Regions from separate parts of the Polaromonas aquatica genome, predicted to be linked through region 2. Evidence: predicted binding sites of a transcription regulator. Region 2 holds the regulator's gene; each other region holds the start of a gene.

Region 1 (7,432 bases), on a different contig from region 2:
TGGGTCAGCGGCAAGGCCGCGGGCGGCGCCTTGCCGGCGTCGTCGCTGTCACCGGCATGCGCCGGCATTTGCGCGTAGACGATCAGCGCCTGCACCAACGCCACGGGCAGCAGCGCCCAGAAAGCCCAGCGCCAATGGCCCAGCTGCGCAAACACGCCGCCGACGGCCGGCCCGCACAAGGTCGCCACGCCCCACATGCCCGAGACCAGCGCCACCGCGCGCGGCCACAGCCGGGGATCAAACATATAGCGAATCAGCGCATAACTGAAGGCAGCCAACACGCCGCCGCCCAGGCCCTGCACCGTGCGCCCGGCCAGCATCCAGGCCATGCTGGGCGCCAGCGCGCAAACCATGCTGCCGAAGACAAACAGCGCCAGTGCCGCCAGGTAACCGCGGCGCGGCCCCAGCCCCTGCAGCAGGCGCGCCGACAAGGTGGCGCCCAGGATGGAGGCCACCACAAACAGGGTGGTGTTCCAGGCATACCAGGCGACACCGCCTATGTCCTGCACCACGGAAGGCAGCACCGTGGTCACGATATGCACATTGATGGCATGCAAGGCCACCCCGCCGGTAACCGCCACCGCCCGCCAGGCATTGCGGCCCGATAGCAGCTCGCCCCAGGAAGCGGTGGGTGAAAGCTGCGCCTCCTGGGGCAGGCTGGACGAGTCGGCGGGGACGGTGGTGGAAAGCTGGGTCATGGATGCAATCAATGGCTGGCCGCCTGAAGCAACCAAATACAAAAGTAATTACTTGGATAATACTCGACGCACCCGAATTAAGCAAGTAAACTCTTGCTTAATATGGCACCCCATTCCACCGCCGACCGCATCCTGCTGCTGCTGAAAAGCCGCGGCCCGACCTCGACGGCCGAGCTGGCCAGCGCCCTGCAAACCACAACAGAAGGGGCGCGCCAGCAGGTAAACAAGCTGGTGGAGGCCGGACTGGTGCGCGGCACCACCGAAGCGCAGGCCACCCACACAGGCGCAGGCCGCCCCAGCCAGGCCTGGGTGCTGACCGCAGCCGGCCACGCGCATTTCCCCGACCGACACGCCGAACTCACGCGCTCGCTGATCACCACAGTACGTGAAGTCTTTGGCGAAGCCGGCCTGGACCGCCTGATAAGCCAGCGCGAGAACGCCTCCCGCAGCGCCTACCTGCAAGCCTGCGAAGACCTCACCGAACTGGAGCCGCGCCTGCGCAAACTCGCCGAGTTGCGCGACGAGGAAGGTTATATGGCACGGCTGGAACGCGACGGTGGCGACTGGTTGCTGGTCGAAGACCACTGCCCGATCTGCGCGGCGGCAGAAAGCTGCCAGGGCTTTTGCCGCTCCGAGCTGGACGTCTTTCGCGAGGTCGCAGGCCCGGGCGGCGCGCTACGCCGCGAAGAGCACCTGATCGCCGGCGCGCGCCGCTGCGTTTACCGCATCACGCCGGTCACGGCACACAAGCCGGAAAAGCCTTAGCGGGCAACCGAATACGCAGAACGCGCATGCGCGTTCTGCTCCCCGATCCCGATTTCTTGCTCCAAACCCGTCCTGGCTGGGCTGAGCAGCGCAGGAGGGGACGGATTAAAAATTTCAGATGTCCGAAGGCTGCGCAGCAGACAAGTTTCTGAAATTTCCGTCCACTCCGAGCAGCGCAAGGTGCCCGTAACGAAGTGAAGGGACCCAGACTGCGGGTCGCCTTTCTTTCCGTTAGGTTTCTTTGGCGAGACAAAGAAAGGTAACTCGCCCGCCGGGGCGAGACCCGGCCTGCTCGTTGAGTAGATGGCGCTCAATCAAAAAGTGCCTTGGCAAGCTCCTACGCTAGCCAGGCCGGACCTGCTCGCATCACCCAGCCCCATGACACTTCTTGTATTTCTTCCCGCTACCGCAAGGGCAAAGGTCATTGCGCCCCGGTGTGACCTCGGCGCGAACCGTCTCCACCTTGGGCCCCATGGTCTTCCACAATTCCCGCAGGTCATACACCGCCCAGATCGCCTCGCCAAAGGCATTGAGCCGGGCAATGCTGGTGCTGGGCGCGCCTTCTTCATTCAGGGGTGAGACTTCAGGCGCGGCACTGTCGTCTTCGGTCATGGCGACCACGGCCTCCAGCGCGCCGTCCAGCCATTTGGCGGCATCCTTGTCGCGCGGCGCGGCCCATTCGTCGGGCCAGCTCTCGACCGCAAACATGAAACCCAACGCCCACACCTGCGCAAACGCGGGCAGGTCTTCGCCCTTGAAGGCGGCCTGCTCTTCAGCCGGCATGTCGGCCACCGCGCCGCGTATGTCCATCACCTCGGGGTGGTAGCAGTTGTCGTCTTCCAGCGAGTCCACCTCGGAATCCAGCGCGGTTTCGACTTCACTCCAGCGCTGCTTCCACAGCGTGAGGAAACGCTCGCGCTGTTCAGAGCTGGCGAAAGAGCCGCCTTCGGGGTCGGCGTCTTCGCCGGGAGCCGGCGTGGCCAGCAGCACGGACAGGTATTCGTCTTCGGCAATCGGGCGGCGCGAACAGATCACGGCGGCCATGAAGCCTTCGCAAAACTCCCACTGCGGCGTTTCGTCGTAGCGGGTGCGCAGGTCGTCAAGAATGGCGTCCAGTTCGTCGAAGGCTTCGACGTCAAGGAATGTATCGGGGGAAGGGGCGGGGGCAACGGGTTTCATGGGCGTATGGGGCTGAGCGCCACAGGGCGCTCTTATGATGCACAAGTGTATCTGCCGCCTGCCGGCAGCCCTGTTTGACCCCCGCAACAAGAAAAGAAGGCATAGCCATGTTCCAGCGACTTGATGCCCAGTTCCCCGTGCGTTACAGCTTTATGGCGCTTTGCGCGTTTGGCGCCCTGCTGGCGCTGTTCAGCCTGACTTTTTTCGGCGTCGGCTGGATCGCCCTTATCGCCTGCGCGGCGCTGGTCGGGGTCGGCGTCCACGACCTGCGGCAAACGCGCCACGCGATACTGCGCAACTACCCGGTGATAGGGCACATGCGTTTCCTGCTGGAGTTCATACGGCCGGAGATGCGCCAGTACTTCATCGAAAGCGACAGCGAGGCCACGCCGTTTTCGCGTGCCCAGCGTTCGCTGGTCTACCAGCGCGCCAAGGGCGACCCCGACAACCAGCCCTTTGGCACGCACCTGGATGTGGGCGCGCAAGGATACGAATGGGTCAACCATTCGATGTCGCCGACCAAACTGCCGTCGCACGACTTCCGCATCTGGATAGGCGGCACGCCGGAGCAACCCTCGGCCTCTAGGGAGCCCTGCACCCAGCCCTACCACGGCAGTGTTTTTAATATCTCGGCGCTGAGCTTTGGTTCGCTCTCGGCCAACGCCATCCTGGCGCTGAACAAGGGCGCCAAACTCGGCGGCTTTGCGCATGACACGGGGGAAGGCTCGATATCCGAACACCACCGTGTGTACGGCGGCGACCTGATCTGGGAGATCGGTTCAGGTTATTTTGGTTGCCGCAATGAAGACGGCAGCTTTAGCGAAGAGCGTTTCAGCGCCAACGCGCGCGACCCACAGGTCAAGCTGATAGAGATCAAGATGAGCCAGGGCGCCAAACCAGGCCACGGCGGCATACTGCCCGGGCCCAAGGTCACCGCTGAAATCGCCGCCGCGCGCGGTATCCCCGAGGGCCAGGACTGCATCTCGCCGTCCAGCCACAGCGCCTTTTCAACCCCGGTGGAGATGATGCATTTCATCGCCCGCCTGCGCAAACTCTCGGGCGGCAAACCCACCGGCTTCAAGTTCTGCATAGGCCATCCCTGGGAATGGTTTGCAATAGTCAAGGCCATGCTGGAAACCGGCATCACGCCGGACTTCATCGTGGTTGACGGCGCGGAAGGCGGCACCGGCGCGGCGCCGGTCGAATTCAGCGACCACGTAGGCGCACCGCTGCAGGAGGGTTTGCTGCTGGTACACAACACGCTGATAGGCGTGAACCTGCGCAACCGTATCTCCATAGGCGCAGCCGGCAAGGTTGTCAGCGCCTTCGACCTGGTGCGCCTGATGGCGCTGGGCGCGGACTGGTGCAATGCCGGGCGCGGCTTCATGATGGCGCTGGGCTGCATACAGGCGCAGAGCTGCCACACCGGCAAATGCCCGACCGGCGTGACCACACAGGACCCGGTGCGCCAGCAGGCGCTGGTGGTGCCAGACAAGGCCGAACGCGTACGCAACTTCCACCGCAGCACCTTGCATGCGCTGCAGGAACTGGTGCAGGCCGCCGGGCTGACGCATCCGCAGGAAGTCAACGCACACCACATCGTGCGGCGCCTGACCGACACCGAGGTGCGGCTGCTCAGCAACCTGATCATGCAGGTCGAGCCCGGCGCACTGCTGGGCCCCCTGGATCAGCAGAACAATGTGTTTCGCTACTACTGGCCGCTGGCGAGCGCGCACAGCTTCCGGGCCAACAGTGCTGCCATCCAGGTACAAGGCCTCTCGCCGGCCCGCCCTGGCGATCCCTCCGCCGAAGTACCCGGACTTGCGGGTCAGCCCGCCTGACGGCCGGCGAAGTCCGTCCAGCATTGCCGCTCAAAATCGTAAAGCTTGCATTGCCGTGCCGTCCGGAAATACCAGGCCCATGAAAACGGCTGGACCACGATACGGCCCGGCAGTTTTTCTTCCAGCAGCGCTTGCGCCCGCTTGAGGCGGTACAGCGGCACACCCATGTCGACATGGTGCGCCGTGTGCTCCATGATGTGGTGCAGGGCCGTGCCCAGACCTGCACCAAAGGTCAGGTGCACCGTGGTGGACACAAACGGACTGGCGGCCGACCAGTCCGCCTTTTTGTCGTACCAGGCCACGCTGGCATGGGTGTGATGAACGTAAACGACAAAACCTATCAGGGCATTCCAGACAAAAAGCGGCAGCACAAAAGCGGTCAATAAAAGCCAGGGCAGCGACTGGCCTGTGGCGGATGCGGCATACACCAGCGCCAGAATCCACGCGATCGCCACAGCTGTCACCAGCACACAATCGGCCGTGAAAATGCTGCGGCGTGTGGGCATGATTTGCCTTGACGGAAAGTACATCCGCTTCCACCAGATCTCAAGCGCGTAATACAGCCCCGGCGCCCAGCCGCTGCGGTAAACGCGCTCGCACAACTGGCGCCAGGCAGGCAGGTTCCGGTAGTCTTCAAGAGACAGCGGCTGCCAGACAAAGTCAAACGCCCTGAGATTGGTGTACCCGTGATGCACGACATTGTGGCCCACATCCCAAAGGCTGTAGGGCGTCAGCGAAGGCATGAACACCAGCCGCCCCAGCCAGCGGTTGAGCCGCCGATGTCGCGTGAAGCTCTGGTGGCATGCGTCATGGCCCAGAATAAAAAGCCGGCCGATCACCAGACCGGCAAGGGCTCCGGCCAGCAGCTGCAGCACGGGGTGCGGCAACAGCACTGCGCCGGCAAGCATTGCCGTGAAAAGAATCAGGTCCAGCCCCACCAGGCTTAAAGCCCAGGCCGTGTTTTTGCGACTCACGGGCGCCAGCCATGAACGGATGATTTTTCGGTGCGGAATCGGGTCAAGGGGATGGACGGGCATTGAGTGGAGCAGATGGCGAGGCGCTTCAAGGCACTCTTTCACAGCCCCCTGAAACCTCTGTAGCAAAGCCTCTCAGCTTACCCGCTGAGGTTTGCGGCATCTTGATCCACGTCAAGCATCACACGGGGCAATCGCATCAAAACCATCAAGTCATGCGCATTGCCTGGTACGCTGATACTGTCGAACAATGTCATTCGCGAGGACTGGCCAACACCCGAAACTTTGATCCCCTGCTACCAATTCAATTTTCGAATGTTCAGCCTACAAGGCGTCCACCATCAACGGGGAGTACCACCCCCGTCACAAATGAGGCCTCTTCCGATGCCAGGTAGACCGCCGCGCTGGCGATGTCCTCAGGCTGGCACAGGCGCCCCAGCGGTATGGTTTTCAGAACCTGCTCAATCCCCGACTCGAGGCTCTCGCCAAACATGGACTCGAACATGGGAGTGAGTCCGGCGGCGGGAGCGATGGCATTGACACGGATGCGGTCTGTTGCCAGTTCTGCGGCCATGGACTGCGTGATGGAAATCATCGCAGACTTGGTCGCGTTGTACCAGGTCATACCCGGTCGTGGGCGTATGCCTGTGACGGAAGCGATATTTATCACATTGCCCCCGCCGCCCTGGCGCATCACCGGCAGGGCATGCACCGCCATGTGGTAGAGGCTTTTGATATTGACGGCCAGCAGGCGGTCCAGGTCTTCTTCGCTGGTCTTTGCAATTCGCGCCGGCTTTTGGGTCAATGCAGCATTGTTGACCAATGCATTAAACCCACCCCAGTGCTCCCGCACTGCAGCGACCATCCTGCCCACCGAGGCACTGTCAGCGACATCGCAGGGCAGTGCCAACGCTTCGCCCCCCCCGCTCTTGAGTTCTTCGGCCACCCGTTGCGCGCTGTCCAGGTGGATGTCAACACAGGCCACGCGCGCACCTTCGGCGGCGAAGCGCCGTACCAGGGCTGCACCGTAGCCAGAACCGGCACCGGTGATCACCGCAGTGGTGTTTATCAGTCGCATGTTTTTTCCTTAAGTACCAGTGAACACCGGCTTGCGTTTCTCGACAAAAGCGCGCTGGGCTTCCTGGGCGTCGGCCGTCTTGCTCATGGCCCTGGTCACATTCTGCTCAAGGCGGTAACCGTCCCTCAGTGAAAGGTTTTCAACCATATTGAACGAGTCTTTGAGCATCCGGATTGACAGCGGACTCTTGGACGCGATCGCATGCGCAATGGCCATGGCTTCGTCCATCACTTTTTCAGGACTCACGCAAGCTTCCAGAACCCCCAGCCGGTACAACTCGGCGGCCGGGATACGCTGCCCCGTCAGCAAGAGCCGGCGAGCCTTGGATGGCGTGAAATGGCGTTGCAGGTATTTGACGCCGCCAGCCAGTCCAACGTCGATTTCGGGCATGCCGAATACAGCGTCTTCGCTAGCCACCAGAATGTCGCAGCACAGCGCCAGGGCCATGCCCGCCCCCAGCGCCGTCCCGTTGACCGCGGCAACCACGGGCTTGGGGCATTCAAGGACGGCGTAAAACATCTCCCGCGCCAGACGATTGAGGACGCTATATTCACCAGGCTCGCCGGTAAGCCGCGTGCGCTCCTTGATGTCTGCGCCAGCGCTAAAAAATTTCCCTGCGCCGGTGAGGACCACTGCGCGCACATCGTCGCGGTCGGGCATGGCGTCGAACACGCGTATCAGCTCCTGCCGCATATCGAGGCCAATGGCATTGACAGGCGTGCGGTTCATCGTGACGGTGGCCACATGGTCCTTGACCGCTACATGAACATTGCTCATCTTGAATCTCCTGAAGTGGTCGTCCTGGGTTGACTGAATGCACCTTGCGCACGTAGCATTTCAATATCGCTATCCCCGATGCCCAACTCGCGCAGCACTTCATCGGTGTGGGCGGCGAGC
Region 2 (7,432 bases):
ATGGTTCGTTTTTTTGGCGGTCTGTTGTACCTGTCGGGCATGGTGTTGATGGCCTGGAATGTGTTCATGACCGCCCGGGCCGGAAAACCGGCTGAAACCGCCATCCCTGCCGCTTTGGCGCATGCCTGAAAGAAGAAGTCCGTCATGTCTTTCTCACACGAAAAAGTTGAAACCAACAACCTGCTGATGATTGTCCTGATCCTGTTTGTGGTGGCCGTAGGCGGCATGGTGGAGATCGTTCCGCTGTTCTTCCAGAAGTCCACGACGCAGCCGATCAAGGGCGTGGTGCCTGATTCGCCTCTGAGGCTCGCGGGCCGCGATATTTATGTGCGTGAGGGCTGCTACAACTGCCACTCGCAGATGATCCGGCCGCTGGTTGCGGAAACCCTGCGTTATGGCCACTATTCGGTGGCGGGCGAGTACGTCTACGACCGCCCGTTCCAGTGGGGCAGCAAGCGCACCGGCCCGGACCTGCACCGAGTGGGCGGAAAATACAGCGATGAATGGCAGCGCCTGCACCTGGTGAGTCCGCGCGACCTGGTTCCCGAGTCCATCATGCCGGCCTACCCATGGCTGGAAAAAACGCCAGCGGATGCGGGATCGATCCAGCAGCACATGCAGGCCTTGCGCGTGGCGGGTGTGCCCTATACCGATGCCGAAATCGCCGCAGCACCTGCACAGCTCAAGGACAAGACCGAGCTTGATGCGATGGTGGCTTACCTGCAGGGCCTGGGCCTCGCGCTCAAATAAGGGAGCTCATCAAATGGATATCAATGTACTGCGCAGCCTGGTGACCGTGGCTGCATTTGTTGTGTTCATCGGAATTCTGGTCTGGGCTTACCTCCCCTCCAGAAAAGAACAGTTTGAAGATGCGGCCCAACTGCCGTTCCGGTCTGAATAGGGGTTGTGGCGATGAGCGATTTCACGAACGGATTCTGGCCCTGGTATGTGGCGGCCATCAGCCTGGTGTCCATCCTGGCCTGTGCGTTGCTGCTGTGGCTTGCTGGCAAGGCGACCGTCAAGGTTCAAGCCGGCCAATCCAATGACAACACCACCGGCCACGTGTGGGACGGGGACTTGCGGGAATTGAACAACCCCCTGCCGCGCTGGTGGATGTGGCTGTTCATCCTGACCGTGGTGTTTGCGCTGGGCTACCTCGCCATCTTTCCGGGCCTGGGCAGCTTCAAGGGCTTGCTGAACTGGTCGGCGGACAGCGAACACAGCCAGGATGTCACGCAGTTTCGCGCGGAGGTTGCACCCCTGTATGCCGGGTTTTCCGCCCAGCCTGTCGAGGCGCTGGTAAAAGATGCACGCGCCCTGGCGGTGGGAGAGCGCCTGTTCATGAACAATTGTGCGCAGTGCCATGGCTCGGACGCCCGGGGCAGCAAGTCCTATCCCAACCTGACCAACGCAAATACGGCTTGGCTTGGCGAACGCAGCGCCGCACACATCGTGCAGACAGTGACCAATGGCCGCACCGGCGTGATGCCGCCCATGGCAGAGGCCGTAGGCGGGGAGGCCCAGATGAGCGAGTTGGCCAACTATGTTCTGTCGCTGTCCGGCAGTCCCCACAACGAAATCAAGGCATTCAGCGGCAAGGCCAGGTTTTCGGCCTGTGCTGCATGCCATGGTATCGACGGCAAGGGCAACAAGACCCTGGGCGCACCAAATCTGACGGATGACTACTGGCTACACGGCTGGGGGGAGGCCGCCATTGTCAACATGATCAAAAACGGCAAAACCAATGTCATGCCGGCTCAGGCGCCCAAGCTGACGGCTGACCAGATCCATGTGGTGGCGGCCTATGTGCTGAGCCTTTCCGGCAGCAGTTTCCCTGCACCTGCGGCCACCCCTAAACCCTGAAAATACAGCGTCGCGTGGCACCTCATTCAGACAGATTTTCCCCGGGACAGCCAGTCATTCCGATAGCGGCCGTGAGTAGCCGGGATGCGGCAGTCGCGGCAGATGACTCCTCCGGCATCGTGTCGCTGTACCAGTCAGAAAAGAAGATCTACGCAAAAGGCGTTTCGGGCTGGTTTAACCAATGGCGCTGGGCCATGGTCTGGGCCACGCAACTGGTGTTTTACGGCTTGCCCTGGCTGACTATCAACGATCGGCAGGCCATGCTGTTTGATCTGGGGGCGCGCCGGTTTTATATCTTCAACCTGGTGCTTTACCCGCAGGACCTGATTTACCTGACAGGCCTGCTGGTTATCAGCGCGCTGTCGCTCTTCCTGTTCACGGCGGTGGCGGGCCGGCTTTGGTGTGGCTACGCCTGCCCACAAACGGTTTATACCGAAATTTTCATGTGGGTGGAGCGCAGGATTGAAGGTGACAGGATAGCCCGGATGCGCCTGGATAAGGGCCCCTGGAGTATTGCCAAAATTTTCCGCAAGACTGCCAAGCATGCGGTCTGGATAACGATTGGCTTGTGGACGGGCTTTACGTTTGTCGGTTATTTCACGCCGATTCGCGAGCTGCTGGGCGCGGTTGGAAGCTGGGCTCTGGGGCCGTGGGAATTGTTCTGGGTGCTTTTCTACGGCTTTGCGACTTATGGCAATGCCGGCTGGATGCGCGAGCAGGTGTGCAAATACATGTGCCCTTATGCCCGCTTCCAGAGCGCGATGTTTGACCGCGACACGCTGATCGTTACCTACGACGGCGCGCGGGGCGAGCACCGGGGCTCACGTCGGCGCAGCGAAGCACTGGCCCAGTACCGCGCCAAAGGTCTGGGAGACTGCATTGACTGCGGCCTGTGCGTGCAGGTTTGCCCCACGGGCATAGACATTCGTGATGGCCTGCAATATGAATGCATCAGCTGCTCGGCCTGCATCGACGTGTGCGACAGTGTCATGGAAAAAATGAACTACCCGCGCGGGCTGATCCGCTACAGCACACAGAACGGCATGGACCAGAAACTGTCCCGTTCCGCGATGTTTCGCCGGGTGCGGCGGCCCCGGGTTCTTGTGTACACGGCGGTGCTGGTGGCCATCGGTACGGGGATGCTGTGGGCCTTGCTGGTTCGGCCTTCGTTCAAGGTGGACGTGGTGCGCGACCGTGGCGCGATGGCCCGCCAGGTGGGCCAGGGTCAGATTGAAAATGTTTACGGCCTGCAGATCATGAATGCAACCGAGCATGATCAGCAGTATGTGCTCAAGGTGGAGGGGATGGCGGGAGCCCGGATTGTGTCCGACGCGCAGGTGGTGGTCGACGCCGCCGGTGCGCGCTGGGTTCCGGTGCGGGTGCAGGTGCCGCCCGATGCCGTGGCTGCGGGCTCTCATCCCATTACCTTTGTGATTTCGAAGCAGGGCGCTTCGCAGGATGAAGTCGTCGAAAAATCGGTTTTCCTGGTACCGCGTTAAGGTGTTTTCCTAATATCCTTGTGGAGGACTTTTTCATGAACCCCGCCAGTAGAGACAGTGCAAACATGCTGCATTCGCCTGAAGTCCGCCCATGGTGGAAAGAGCCCTATGTCTGGATGGTGATTGCCGGGCCGCTGTCGGCGGTGCTGGCCTGTATCGTCACTGCGTTCTACATCATGCAGGGGCCGGACGCCGTTGTATCAGAGGACTCTTACCGTGAGGGGCTTGAGATCAGCCGGGAGGTGAATGCGGCAAAACCGCTGATGCAGCCGGCCCAGACGGGCCGCAACCACAGCGCAACCGGGGGAAAAAGCAATGAAAAACCATGACCAGCCTGAAGCCCAGGGTCTCAAACGCTGGGGACTCATCATCTGGCCGGCCTTTTTGGCGGCCTGCCTGCTTGAAGTGCTGGTTTTTTCGATGATTGACCCTGGCGAGATTCATTGGCCAGGCCTTGAGCTGCAGGCAAGCCGCAAGGGCGTTTATACGGTGGCTTTTTTTATGTTTTGGTTTATCGCTGTGATCAGCAATGGCCTGGTGTTATGGCTTGCCGAGCCTGACGCCATCAATCAATGACACTGGGGCACATTGACAATGCGCTTTAGCGCATCGGCGTCCAGGATGTGGATGTTGCGCTGCTTTACCGCAATCACGCCATCATCGGCAAATTTTGAAAACGTGCGGCTCACGGTTTCGAGTTTCATGCCCAGGTAGCTGCCGATTTCCTCGCGTGTCATGCGCAACACCAGTTCGGATTTCGAAAAACCACGTGCCTGCAGGCGCTGCACCAGGTTGAGCAGGAAGGCGGCCAGCCGCTCTTCGGCCCGCATGCTCCCGAGCAGCAGCATCACGCCGTGGTCCCGCACGATTTCCCGGCTCATGATCTTGTGCACGTGGTGCTGGAGGGCATTGACCTCCCTTGAGATTTCCTCAATGCGGTCGAAGGGCATCACGCACACCTCGGCGTCTTCAAGCGCCACGGCATCGCAGGTGTGCTGCTCGTTGACGATGCCATCCAGGCCGATGATTTCACCGGCCATCTGAAAGCCGGTGACCTGGTCCCGTCCGTCTTCAGTCGTGATGCCGGTTTTGAAGAAGCCGCTGCGAATGGCATACAGCGAGGTGAATTTTTCCCCCGTGTGGAAAAGTGCCGCGCCGCGCTTGACGGTCCGCCGGGTTGCCACCAGTTCGTCAACACGGATCAGCTCCTGGGTGTTTAGGCCAACAGGCATGCACAGTTCGCGCAGATTACAACTCGAACAGGCTACTTTGATGGTTTCTTTGAGCATTTGGGGGCAGTGTGAACAGTCCGGTTGGTGTTTAGGTCGTTTTTCCGTGAAAGAGGCGGCATCCGTCGCGAACGCAACGAATCCATGATGTAGATCAGATTATGCCGATGTGGGACTGCGGAGGGTTTGATACAGGTCAAGGCGAGGGCTGATATTTGGCGGCACAGTGTGCATTCTTCCAAGGAAATCAGTTCATGAGTGTTGTTTCGCCCGACCTGCTGCGCAGATTTGACCTGAACGGGCCGCGTTATACCTCCTATCCGACAGCGGACCGCTTTGTCGAGGCCTTTGCTGCGGATGACTATGCACAGGCGCTGTCGCAACGCCATGGCGGCGCCGCAGCCATGGCGTTGCCGCTGTCCCTGTACGTCCACATTCCGTTTTGCGAGTCCCTGTGTTACTACTGCGCATGCAACAAGATCATCACCAGGCATCACGGCAAGGCCGATGAATACCTGCGTTACCTGGGCCGCGAAATCGATTTGCAAGTGGCCCATGCAGGTATTGGTCAGGTCGTGAGCCAGCTGCATCTGGGTGGAGGCACGCCGACTTTCCTGAACGACATGCAGCTCAGGGCATTGATGGCCCTGTTGCGCCGCAGTTTTTCATTTACCCCGGGTGGTGAGTATTCGATTGAAATTGATCCGCGAACCGTCGATGAGGCCCGGCTTGCAGTGCTGGCCGAACTGGGGTTCAACCGGCTGAGCTTTGGCGTGCAGGATTTTGATCCGGCCGTACAGCGGGCAGTGCACCGTGTCCAGCCAGCGGAGCAGGTGTTCGGCCTGGTTGACGCTGCCCGTTCGAAAGGTTTTGAGTCCATCAATGTTGACCTGATTTATGGCCTGCCCATGCAGACGCCGGAATCATTTGACCGGACACTTGAGCAAGTGACGGCATTGCGGCCTGACCGGGTTGCGCTTTATGCCTATGCGCACCTGCCGGAACGTTTCAAGCCGCAGCGCCGCATTGCAACGGCTGAATTGCCCGATGCCTCCGCCAAGATGGCCATGTTTTCCCGTTCACTGGCGGCGTTTGACGCTGCCGGCTATGTTTATGTGGGCATGGATCATTTCGCCTTGCCCGGCGATGCGCTGGCTGTTGCCAAACGGCAGGGCCGCTTGCACCGAAATTTCCAGGGCTACAGTACCCAGCCCGACTGCGACCTGATTGCGCTGGGCGTTTCCGCCATAGGCCGCGTTGGTGCCACCTACAGCCAGAATGCCAAGACGCTGGAAGAGTATTACGACCATCTCGATCAGGGGCGCCTGCCGGTTGTTCGCGGCCTGGCCCTGTCGCGCGATGATCTGCTCAGGCGCGCCGTCATCATGGCATTGATGTGCCAGGGGCAACTGCAGTTTGAGTCCATTGAGCTGGCTTACCTGGTTGATTTCCGGAGTTACTTTGCGGCAGAGATGGAGGCGCTCGCAGCGCTTGCCGATCAGGGACTGGTTCGTTTGAGTGATTCCGGTATCGAGGTAAGTGCCCAGGGCTGGTTTTTTGTGCGCGCTGTCGCCATGGTGTTTGACCGCTATTTGCAGGCTGACCGCAACCGCGCCAGGTTTTCGAAAATCATTTGATGTCTGCGACCCTTCTAGCCACGGCCTTGCTGATGGGGCTTGCCGGAGGGCCTCACTGCGTGGTGATGTGCGGTGCGGCTTGCGCGGGTATGGGACGTGCTGGCGGTGGGGCCAGCACACTGGCCATCTGGGGTTTTCAGGCGGGCAGGGTTGTGGGGTATTCCACCCTGGGCGGCCTGGCTGCTGCATCAATGCAGGGGCTGGGCTGGCTCAGCATTCATTCCGCGGCCCTCAGGCCCGTCTGGACGCTTTTTCATGTGGCTGCGGCCCTGCTGGGGCTGATGCTGCTCTGGCGGGCGCGCCAGCCTGCGTGGCTTGAGGATTCTGCGCGCGCGGTCTGGGGCCGGGTGCGTTCCATTGCGGGCGGCCAAACCGGAAGGGCTGGGCTTGGTGCGCCGATCCTGCTGGGTGCATTGTGGTCCTTGCTGCCTTGTGGTTTGCTCTACTCGGCCTTGCTGGTGGCTGCGCTGGGCAGCAGCATGCAGGAAGGCGCTGCCGTCATGGCACTGTTTGCCCTGGGCAGCGGTGTTTCCCTGATGGCCGGGCCATGGCTGTGGCTTCGGCTGCGCGGGCAGGGTTCGGGGCAGTGGGCCATCCGGCTGGCCGGCCTGGCGCTGTTCGTGACCTCCCTGGGCGCGCTGTGGATGGGCCTGGTGAACAACACGGCACCCTGGTGTCTGACGCCTTAGAGATGCACCAATCGCGTGCGGCGACACAGCAGGACGTGGCCGCAAGAAGGCCAGAAATAGCTCTTACAATCCGTTTTCCCGGGTGAAGTACAAAGCCCCGGGCGTCTGTTTTCTGACATTCTTCACGGATTTAAAAAGACATTATGAAAAAGCAGTTGTGGTGTTTTGCGTTCTCGGCCATCGCATTGGTAGCTTGCGGCAAGAAGGATGAAGCACCCGCAGCTGCGGCGCCGGCGACGGCCGGCAGTGCACCTGCCGTAGTCGCCAACGCCGAAGATAAAGTTCTCAATATCTACAACTGGCCCGACTACATCGCCAAAGACATGGTGGCGAATTTCGAGAAAGAAGCGGGCATCAAGGTCAACTACCAGACCTTTGAAAACAATGAAGCCCTGCAGGCCAAACTGGTGGCGGGCAACACGGGCTATGACATCGTGGTGCCCGGCGCGGTATTTGCCAAGCCGCAGATTGACGCCGGGCTGCTGCAGAAGCTGGACAAAACCAAACTGGCCAAC
Region 3 (7,432 bases), on a different contig from region 2:
ACATTGAGCGAGCCGCGGCGATCGGCAATCGTGCCGTCGTCCAGTACCGTCACGCCCCTGGCCGCCACACGCTGGCCGATCTTGCCGGCAAAGGCGCTGGAACCCTTGCGGTTGAAGTCGCCTTCCAGCCCATGGCCGATCGCCTCGTGCAACAAAATACCGGGCCAGCCGGAGCCCAGCACCACGGTCATTTCGCCGGCCGGGGCCGGACGCGCTTCGAGGTTGGTCAGGGCCGCCTTGACCGCATCGTCTACATATTGGCCGATTTGCGCGTCGTCAAAATAGGCCAGGCCAAACCGGCCACCGCCGCCGCCCGAACCCATCTCGCGGCGAACTGCGCCAGCCACCTTGGCCTCGGCAATCACCGTGACGCTTAAACGCACCAGCGGACGCACATCGGCAGCCAGGGTGCCGTCGGCACGAGCCACCAGCACCACGTCGTATTCACTGGCCAGCCCGGCCATGACCTGCACGATGCGCGGGTCCTTGGCCTTGGCGAGTTTTTCAACTTTCTCCAGCAGCTTGACCTTGGCCGTGCTGCCCAGCGTTGCTATCGGGTCAAGACCTTCATACAGGGAGCGGCTGCTGGCGACTTTGCGGCTGGGCGTTTTCACGCGGCCGGCCTTGCTGGCGGCAGAAATGCTGCGCACGGTGCGCGCTGCGTCCAGCAATGAAGCGTCGGAAATATCGTCGGAATAGGCAAACGCGGTTTTTTCGCCGCTGACAGCGCGCACACCCACGCCCTGGTCAATGCTGAAAGAGCCAGTCTTGACGATGCCTTCTTCCAGGCTCCAGCCTTCGCTGCGGGTGTATTGGAAATACAGGTCGGCGTCATCCGCACCATGGGAAGTGATTTCACCCAGCGCGCGGCTCAGGTGCGCTTCCGTCAGGCCAAACGGCGCAAGCAACAGCTTTTGCGCGATCTCCAGGCGTTCCGATGTCGACGCGGCCGTTGGCCGGACTGTGGAAGAGGTGATTGAGGCGTTGAGTGCTGATGCGGGAGATGGGCGGAGTGAGGTCATTCGGCCATTGTAGGCAGTCTGGCTTCTGGTTACGCAGCCAAGGGTATGTCATGGCCGCCGCACCTGGCCGCCCCGGGCAAGCTCAGCCCCCTCGGGGGCTGCCTCATGACTGCACCAGCCGCTTGGCCTTGGCAATCGACATCAAAATGCCGACGGCCAGCCCAAGTGTGACCATGGCCGTGCCGCCATAACTGATGAAGGGCAAGGGCACGCCCACCACCGGCAGGATGCCGCTGACCATGCCCATGTTGACAAACGCGTAGGTGAAAAAAATCATGGTCACGGCACCGGCCAGCAAGCGGGAAAACAAAGTTGGCGCCTCCATCGCAATGGCCAGGCCGCGCAGGACCAGGAAGATGAAGCTGGCGATCAGCAGCAGGTTGCCGACCAGCCCGAACTCCTCGGAAAACGCCGCAAAAATAAAGTCGGTGGTGCGCTCGGGTATGAACTCCAGGTGCGTCTGCGTGCCGGCCATGAAACCCTTGCCCAGAACACCGCCCGAGCCAATGGCAATCATGCCCTGGATGATGTGAAAACCCTTGCCCAGCGGGTCCCGGGAAGGGTCCAGCAAGGTGCAGATACGTTGCTGCTGGTAGTCGTGAAGAACCGGCCAGCGCATGCCGTCGGCGCACAGCTGCGGTTCAAACCAGACAATCAGAAAGATACCCAGCAGCCCGATCATGACCGGAGGGGCAATCAGCTTCCAGCTCAGGCCCGCAAAAAAGATCACAGCAAGGCCGGCAGCCAGCACCAGCAGCGAAGTACCCAGGTCGGGCTGCCGCATGATCAGGCCCACCGGTACCACCAGCAGCACGCCGGCCACCAGGAAGTCCAGCGGCCGCAACTGGCCTTCGCGCTTCTGGAACCACCAGGCCAGCATCAGCGGCATGGCGATCTTGAGGATTTCACTTGGCTGGACCACCACGCCCACATTGAGCCAGCGGCGGGCGCCTTTTTTGGTGATGCCGAAGATCGCCACCGCGATCAGCAGCATCACGCCCACGGTATACAACGGCACGGCAAAAGTCATCAGGCGCTGCGGCGGGATTTGCGCCACCACGAACATGATGGCACCGGCAATCAGCATGTTGCGGCCATGGTCGACAAAGCGGGTGCCGTGGTCGTAGCCGGACGAATACATGATCAGCAGCCCCGCGCAGACCAGCAAAAAAACCGCGAACGCCAGCGGGCCATCAAAGCCCTCAAACAGCGGCGCGGCGCGCTTGAAAAGGGAAGGTTTGTCGAAAACTGCAGCCATGGAGGGGATTATCTGCCAGCCATGTGTCGCCGGCCTTGCCGGCTTGAATGCCCCGTCAGTACAGCCCTGCGAATCAGCCCCGGAGTTCCCGCGCCCGGTTGATATGCAGCGCCACCAGCGTGCAGACGGCACCGGACAGCAGGTACACACTGACGGCAGCCAGCCCGAAGTGCACCGACAGGCCAAGCGCCACCAGGGGCGCAAAAGCGGCCCCTATCAGCCAGGCCAGGTCGGAGGTGAGTGCGGCACCGGTATAACGGTAGTGCGCCTCGAAATTGGCGGTCACCGCGCCAGCGGCCTGGCCGTAGGACAGCCCCAGCAGTGCAAAACCGAGCAGGATGAATACCTTCTGCCCCAGCGCGCCACCATTGAGCAGCAAGGGCGCAAACAGGCTGAACACCGCGATCAGGCCGGCCAGGATGCCCAGCGTGCTGCGACGGCCGATACGATCTGCAATCCAGCCGGAGGCGACCACACACGGGATCGCAATCACGGCCCCCACCAGTTGAATGGTCAGGACATCGTTGATGGGCTGCGTCGATTGCAGGCTGATCCAGGACAGGGGAAACACCGTGACGAGGTGAAACAGCGCATAACTCGCCAAGGCCGCGAAAGCACCAATCAGCAGGTTGCTGCCGCGATCGCGGATCAGTTCGAGCACAGGGGCCGGCTCTAGGCCATGTTTTTTGAGCAGCCGCTCATACTCATCGGTCACCACCAGCCGCAGGCGGGCGAACAGCGCCACGACATTGATGGCAAACGCCACATAAAAGGGGTAACGCCAGCCCCAGTCCAGAAAGTCGGCGTTGGACAGCTGGGTGTGCAGGTACAGGAACAGCCCGCTGGCCACGATGAAACCAACCGGAGCGCCAATTTGCGGAATCATCGCGTACCAGCCGCGGCGCCGGGACGGCGCGCTCAGCGCCAGCAGCGAAGGCAGGCCGTCCCAGGAACCACCCAGCGCGATACCCTGAAGAAATCGGAACATCGACAAAAATGCGATGGACCAAAAGCCCAATGTGACGTAACCCGGCAAAAAGGCCATGCCCACCGTGGACACGCCCAGCAGGAACAGCGCAATGCCCAGCTTCACCCCGCGGCCCCAAAGGCGCTGGATCTCCATGAACAAGGCGGTCCCCAGCGGCCTGGCCAAAAAGGCAAAGGAAAAGATGACAAACGAATACAGCGTGCCTTCCAGCCTGTCCACAAAAGGGAAAAAGACGGCCGGAAACACCAGCGCCGACGCAATGCCGTAAACAAAAAAGTCGAAATATTCGGATGCCCGGCCAATGATCACACCAACGGCGATCTCGCTGGGTGCGACCGTGGATGCGTCGTCCACGGGACGATCCGCTCGCGGCGACAAGGGGTCTGACAACAAGGACTCTGGATGGCTGTGACTCAGGCTTGACATGCAGTTCTCTCACAATGCAAAAAGTAACAACAAGGGCGTCGACAGACGCGCCTCCGGGGTCCATCATGCCATGGACAAAATGTCCAATTGCCTTGATTTGGATCAAAAGGTAGATTCGGTAGTTCCCCTATTGACAACACCCTTCCGTCCGGCATGCCCTCCAATAAAAAGCTTTTCGGCCTGTTCCTCATTCCAGCCCTGGCCCTGCTAGGCGGCTGCAATGCGGTGCTCCTGAGCCCCTCCGGCGATATCGCCCTGCAACAACGCAACCTGATTTACATCTCGACGGCACTGATGCTGCTTGTCATTGTCCCCGTCATTTTTCTGACCCTGCTGTTCGCCTGGCGCTACCGCAAGTCCAACAACCGCAGCGATTACGACCCCGAATGGCACCATTCCACGCAGCTGGAACTGGTGATCTGGGCGGTTCCGCTGCTGATCATCATCGTGCTGGGCGCGATCACCTGGATCAGCACCCACAAGCTGGACCCTTACCGCCCGCTGGACCGCGTTGACGCGCAGCGCGCCATTCCCGACGGCACCAAGCCCCTGGTCGTAGAAGTCGTGGCACTGGACTGGAAGTGGCTGTTCATCTACCCCGAGCAGGGCATTGCCATGGTCAACGAGATGGCAGCGCCGGTCGACCGCCCCATCCAGTTCAAGATTACCGCCTCCTCAGTCATGAACTCCTTTTTCATTCCCGCCATGGCCGGCCAGATCTACGCCATGCCCGGCATGCAGACCCAGTTGCACGCAATCATCAACAAGCCGGGCGAGTTTGACGGCCTGTCGGCCAACTACAGCGGCGCGGGTTTTTCCGGCATGCGCTTCAAGTTCCATGGCCTGAACGATGGCGACTTCGATCAATGGGTCAAAAAGGTCAAGTCCAGCAGCCAGTCGCTGGACCGCGACACCTACCTGCAGCTCGAAAAACCGAGCGAACGAAACCCCGTCCAGCACTACGCCAAGGTGGCCCCCGAGCTTTACCAGGCCATCCTGAACCGCTGCGTGGAAGCCAACAAGATGTGCATGCACGACATGATGGCGATTGACGCCGGCGGCGGCCTCGGCATGCCCGGCACAGTCAACATCGCCTCCCTGGACAATGCGACGCGCGCCCGCCTGGGCCTGGACGACCAGCCCGTGCGCAGTTACGTCGGCGCCATGTGCAGCCCCGGCAACCCACTGGGCCTGCCGCTGCCGGCGACCGAGCCGGGCACACGCCCCATCTGATGCCGCGCACCCTCGCCGCACCCTCTTTCCCCTCCTCACGCACCCACGATGTCCGACCATATTGATTTAACGAAGCTCATCTTCGGCCGCCTCTCCTGGGAGGCGATTCCACTCCACGAGCCCATCCTGCTGGTGACCTTTGCGGCCGTCATGCTGGGCGGGCTGGCCATTCTTGCGGCGCTGACCAAGTTCCGCCTGTGGGGCCCCTTGTGGCGTGACTGGTTCACCAGCATCGACCACAAGAAAATCGGCATCATGTACGTGGTGCTGGGCCTGGTGATGCTGCTGCGCGGCTTTTCCGACGCGCTGATGATGCGGCTGCAGCAGGCCATCGCCTTCGGCGACAACCTGGGTGTGCTGCCACCGCACCACTACGACCAGATCTTTACCGCGCACGGCGTGATCATGATCTTCTTCGTGGCCATGCCGCTGGTGACGGGCCTGATGAACTACGTGGTGCCGCTGCAAATCGGCGCGCGCGACGTGGCCTTCCCCTTCCTCAACAACTTCAGCTTCTGGATGACCGCCAGCGGCGCCATCCTGGTGATGGCTTCGCTGTTTGTCGGCGAATTCGCCAAGACCGGCTGGCTGGCGTATCCGCCGCTGTCGGGCATCATCAACAGTCCGGACGTGGGAGTGGACTACTACATCTGGTCGCTGCAGCTGGCGGGGGTTGGAACACTTTTATCAGGCATCAACCTGCTGGCCACCATCATCAAGATGCGTGCGCCCGGCATGACCCTGATGAAGATGCCCGTGTTCACCTGGACCGCCCTGTGCACCAACATCCTGATCGTTGCCGCCTTCCCGGTGCTGACCGCCGTGCTGGGGCTGCTGGGCCTGGACCGCTACGCCGGCACCAACTTCTTCACGACGGAGTTCGGCGGCAACGCCATGATGTACGTGAACCTGATCTGGATCTGGGGCCACCCCGAGGTCTACATTTTGATCCTGCCGCTGTTCGGCGTGTTCTCTGAAGTCGTGGCCACCTACAGCCGCAAGCGCCTGTTTGGTTACTCGTCCATGGTCTACGCGACCTTTGCCATCACCATCCTGTCCTACCTGGTGTGGCTGCACCACTTCTTCACCATGGGTTCGGGCGCCAGCGTCAATGCCTTCTTCGGCATCACGACCATGATCATCTCCATCCCGACCGGGGCGAAGATTTTCAACTGGCTGTTCACCATGTACCGCGGCCGCATCACCTTTGATCTGCCCATGATGTGGACCATAGGCTTCATGGTGACCTTCGCCATAGGCGGCATGACCGGCGTGCTGCTGGCCGTGCCACCGGCCGACTTCGTGCTGCACAACAGCCTGTTCCTGATCGCCCACTTCCACAACGTGATCATTGGCGGCGTGCTGTTCGGCCTGTTCGCCGGCATCACCTACTGGTTCCCCAAGGCCTTTGGTTACAAACTCGATCCGTTCTGGGGCAAATGCTCGTTCTGGTTCTGGCTGGTCGGCTTCTACCTGGCCTTCATGCCTCTGTATGTGCTGGGTTTCATGGGTGTCACGCGCCGCATGAGCCACTTCGAAGACCCGTCCCTGCAGATCTGGTTCCAGATCGCGGCCTTCGGTGCCGTGCTGATCGCGCTGGGTATTGCCTCGATGCTGATCCAGTTCGTGGTCAGCTACATCCGCCGCGACTCGCTGCGCGACAACACCGGCGACCCCTGGGATGGCCGCACGCTGGAGTGGTCGACCTCGTCGCCGCCGCCGGCCTACAACTTCGCCTTCACCCCCGTGGTGCATGAAATCGATGCCTGGTGGGACATGAAAAAGCACGGTTATGTGCGGCCGATAGATGGGTTCATTCCCGTGCACATGCCCAGGAACACGGCCGCCGGCGTCATCCTTGCCGCCATCGCCACGGTTTGCGGCTTTGCCCTGATCTGGCACATGTGGTTGCTGGCGGTGCTGTCCTTCGTGGCCATCGTCGCCGCAGCCATTTACCACTCGTTCAACTACAAACGCGACTACTACATCCCTGCAGATGAAGTGACCCGCATCGAAAACGACCGCACCCGTTTGCTGGCCAGCCATGCTTGATACCACCGCACCCTTGACCTCCCCCCCGGCCGGCGCCGCTGCGCTGCAAAACCCGGGCGCGCTCAGCGAACGCTTCTTCCTGCGCCGCGAGCATCACCCGGCCAACGGCACCCTGCTCGGCTTCTGGCTCTACCTGATGAGCGACTGCCTCATCTTTGCCTGCCTGTTTGCCTGCTATGCGGTGCTGGGCCGAAGCTATGCGGCCGGCCCTTCGGGCGCCGACCTGTTCGACCTGCCGCTGGTGGCCCTGAACACCTCGCTGCTGCTGCTGTCCTCCATCACCTATGGTTTTGCCATGCTGGAGATGCAGAAGAAAAAACTCAATGCCGTGCTGGTCTGGCTGGGCATCACCGGCCTGCTGGGCGCAGGCTTCCTGGGCCTCGAAATGTATGAGTTCATGCACTTCATCCACGAAGGCGCGGGCCCGCAACGCAGCGCTTTCCTGTCGTCCTT

What was found. The regulator FNR, encoded in region 2, switches genes on or off when oxygen is low (the NO sensors DNR and NnrR bind a similar motif). The targets are predictions, from matches to a motif close to TTGATNNNNATCAA.
Region 1: ACFQND_RS09245 (fatty acid desaturase) is a predicted target of FNR. The motif match lies at 5,622-5,635, and genes of this name have one in related genera.
Region 3: cyoA (ubiquinol oxidase subunit II) is a predicted target of FNR. The motif match lies at 3,787-3,800, and genes of this name have one in related genera.

Annotation. Positions count from the first base shown of each region.
Region 1 is NZ_JBHSRS010000018.1:164,327-171,758, forward strand. Features, by position in the region: gene ACFQND_RS09225 (MFS transporter) at 1-698, opposite strand, end outside; gene ACFQND_RS09230 (helix-turn-helix transcriptional regulator) at 801-1,463, shown strand; gene ACFQND_RS09235 (UPF0149 family protein) at 1,830-2,642, opposite strand; gene ACFQND_RS09240 (FMN-binding glutamate synthase family protein) at 2,750-4,483, shown strand; gene ACFQND_RS09245 (fatty acid desaturase) at 4,471-5,520, opposite strand; gene ACFQND_RS09250 (SDR family oxidoreductase) at 5,777-6,535, opposite strand; gene ACFQND_RS09255 (enoyl-CoA hydratase/isomerase family protein) at 6,545-7,312, opposite strand; gene ACFQND_RS09260 (CaiB/BaiF CoA transferase family protein) at 7,309-7,432, opposite strand, start outside.
Region 2 is NZ_JBHSRS010000013.1:14,745-22,176, forward strand. Features, by position in the region: gene ccoN (cytochrome-c oxidase, cbb3-type subunit I) at 1-129, shown strand, start outside; gene ccoO (cytochrome-c oxidase, cbb3-type subunit II) at 145-750, shown strand; gene ACFQND_RS04205 (cbb3-type cytochrome oxidase subunit 3) at 764-901, shown strand; gene ccoP (cytochrome-c oxidase, cbb3-type subunit III) at 913-1,863, shown strand; gene ccoG (cytochrome c oxidase accessory protein CcoG) at 1,935-3,362, shown strand; gene ACFQND_RS04220 (FixH family protein) at 3,398-3,691, shown strand; gene ACFQND_RS04225 (hypothetical protein) at 3,678-3,938, shown strand; gene fnr (fumarate/nitrate reduction transcriptional regulator Fnr) at 3,932-4,651, opposite strand; gene hemN (oxygen-independent coproporphyrinogen III oxidase) at 4,846-6,228, shown strand; gene ACFQND_RS04240 (sulfite exporter TauE/SafE family protein) at 6,228-6,917, shown strand; gene ACFQND_RS04245 (extracellular solute-binding protein) at 7,061-7,432, shown strand, end outside.
Region 3 is NZ_JBHSRS010000082.1:222,044-229,475, reverse strand. Features, by position in the region: gene tldD (metalloprotease TldD) at 1-1,022, opposite strand, end outside; gene rodA (rod shape-determining protein RodA) at 1,126-2,280, opposite strand; gene ACFQND_RS18835 (MFS transporter) at 2,354-3,694, opposite strand; gene cyoA (ubiquinol oxidase subunit II) at 3,848-4,927, shown strand; gene cyoB (cytochrome o ubiquinol oxidase subunit I) at 4,976-6,979, shown strand; gene cyoC (cytochrome o ubiquinol oxidase subunit III) at 6,972-7,432, shown strand, end outside.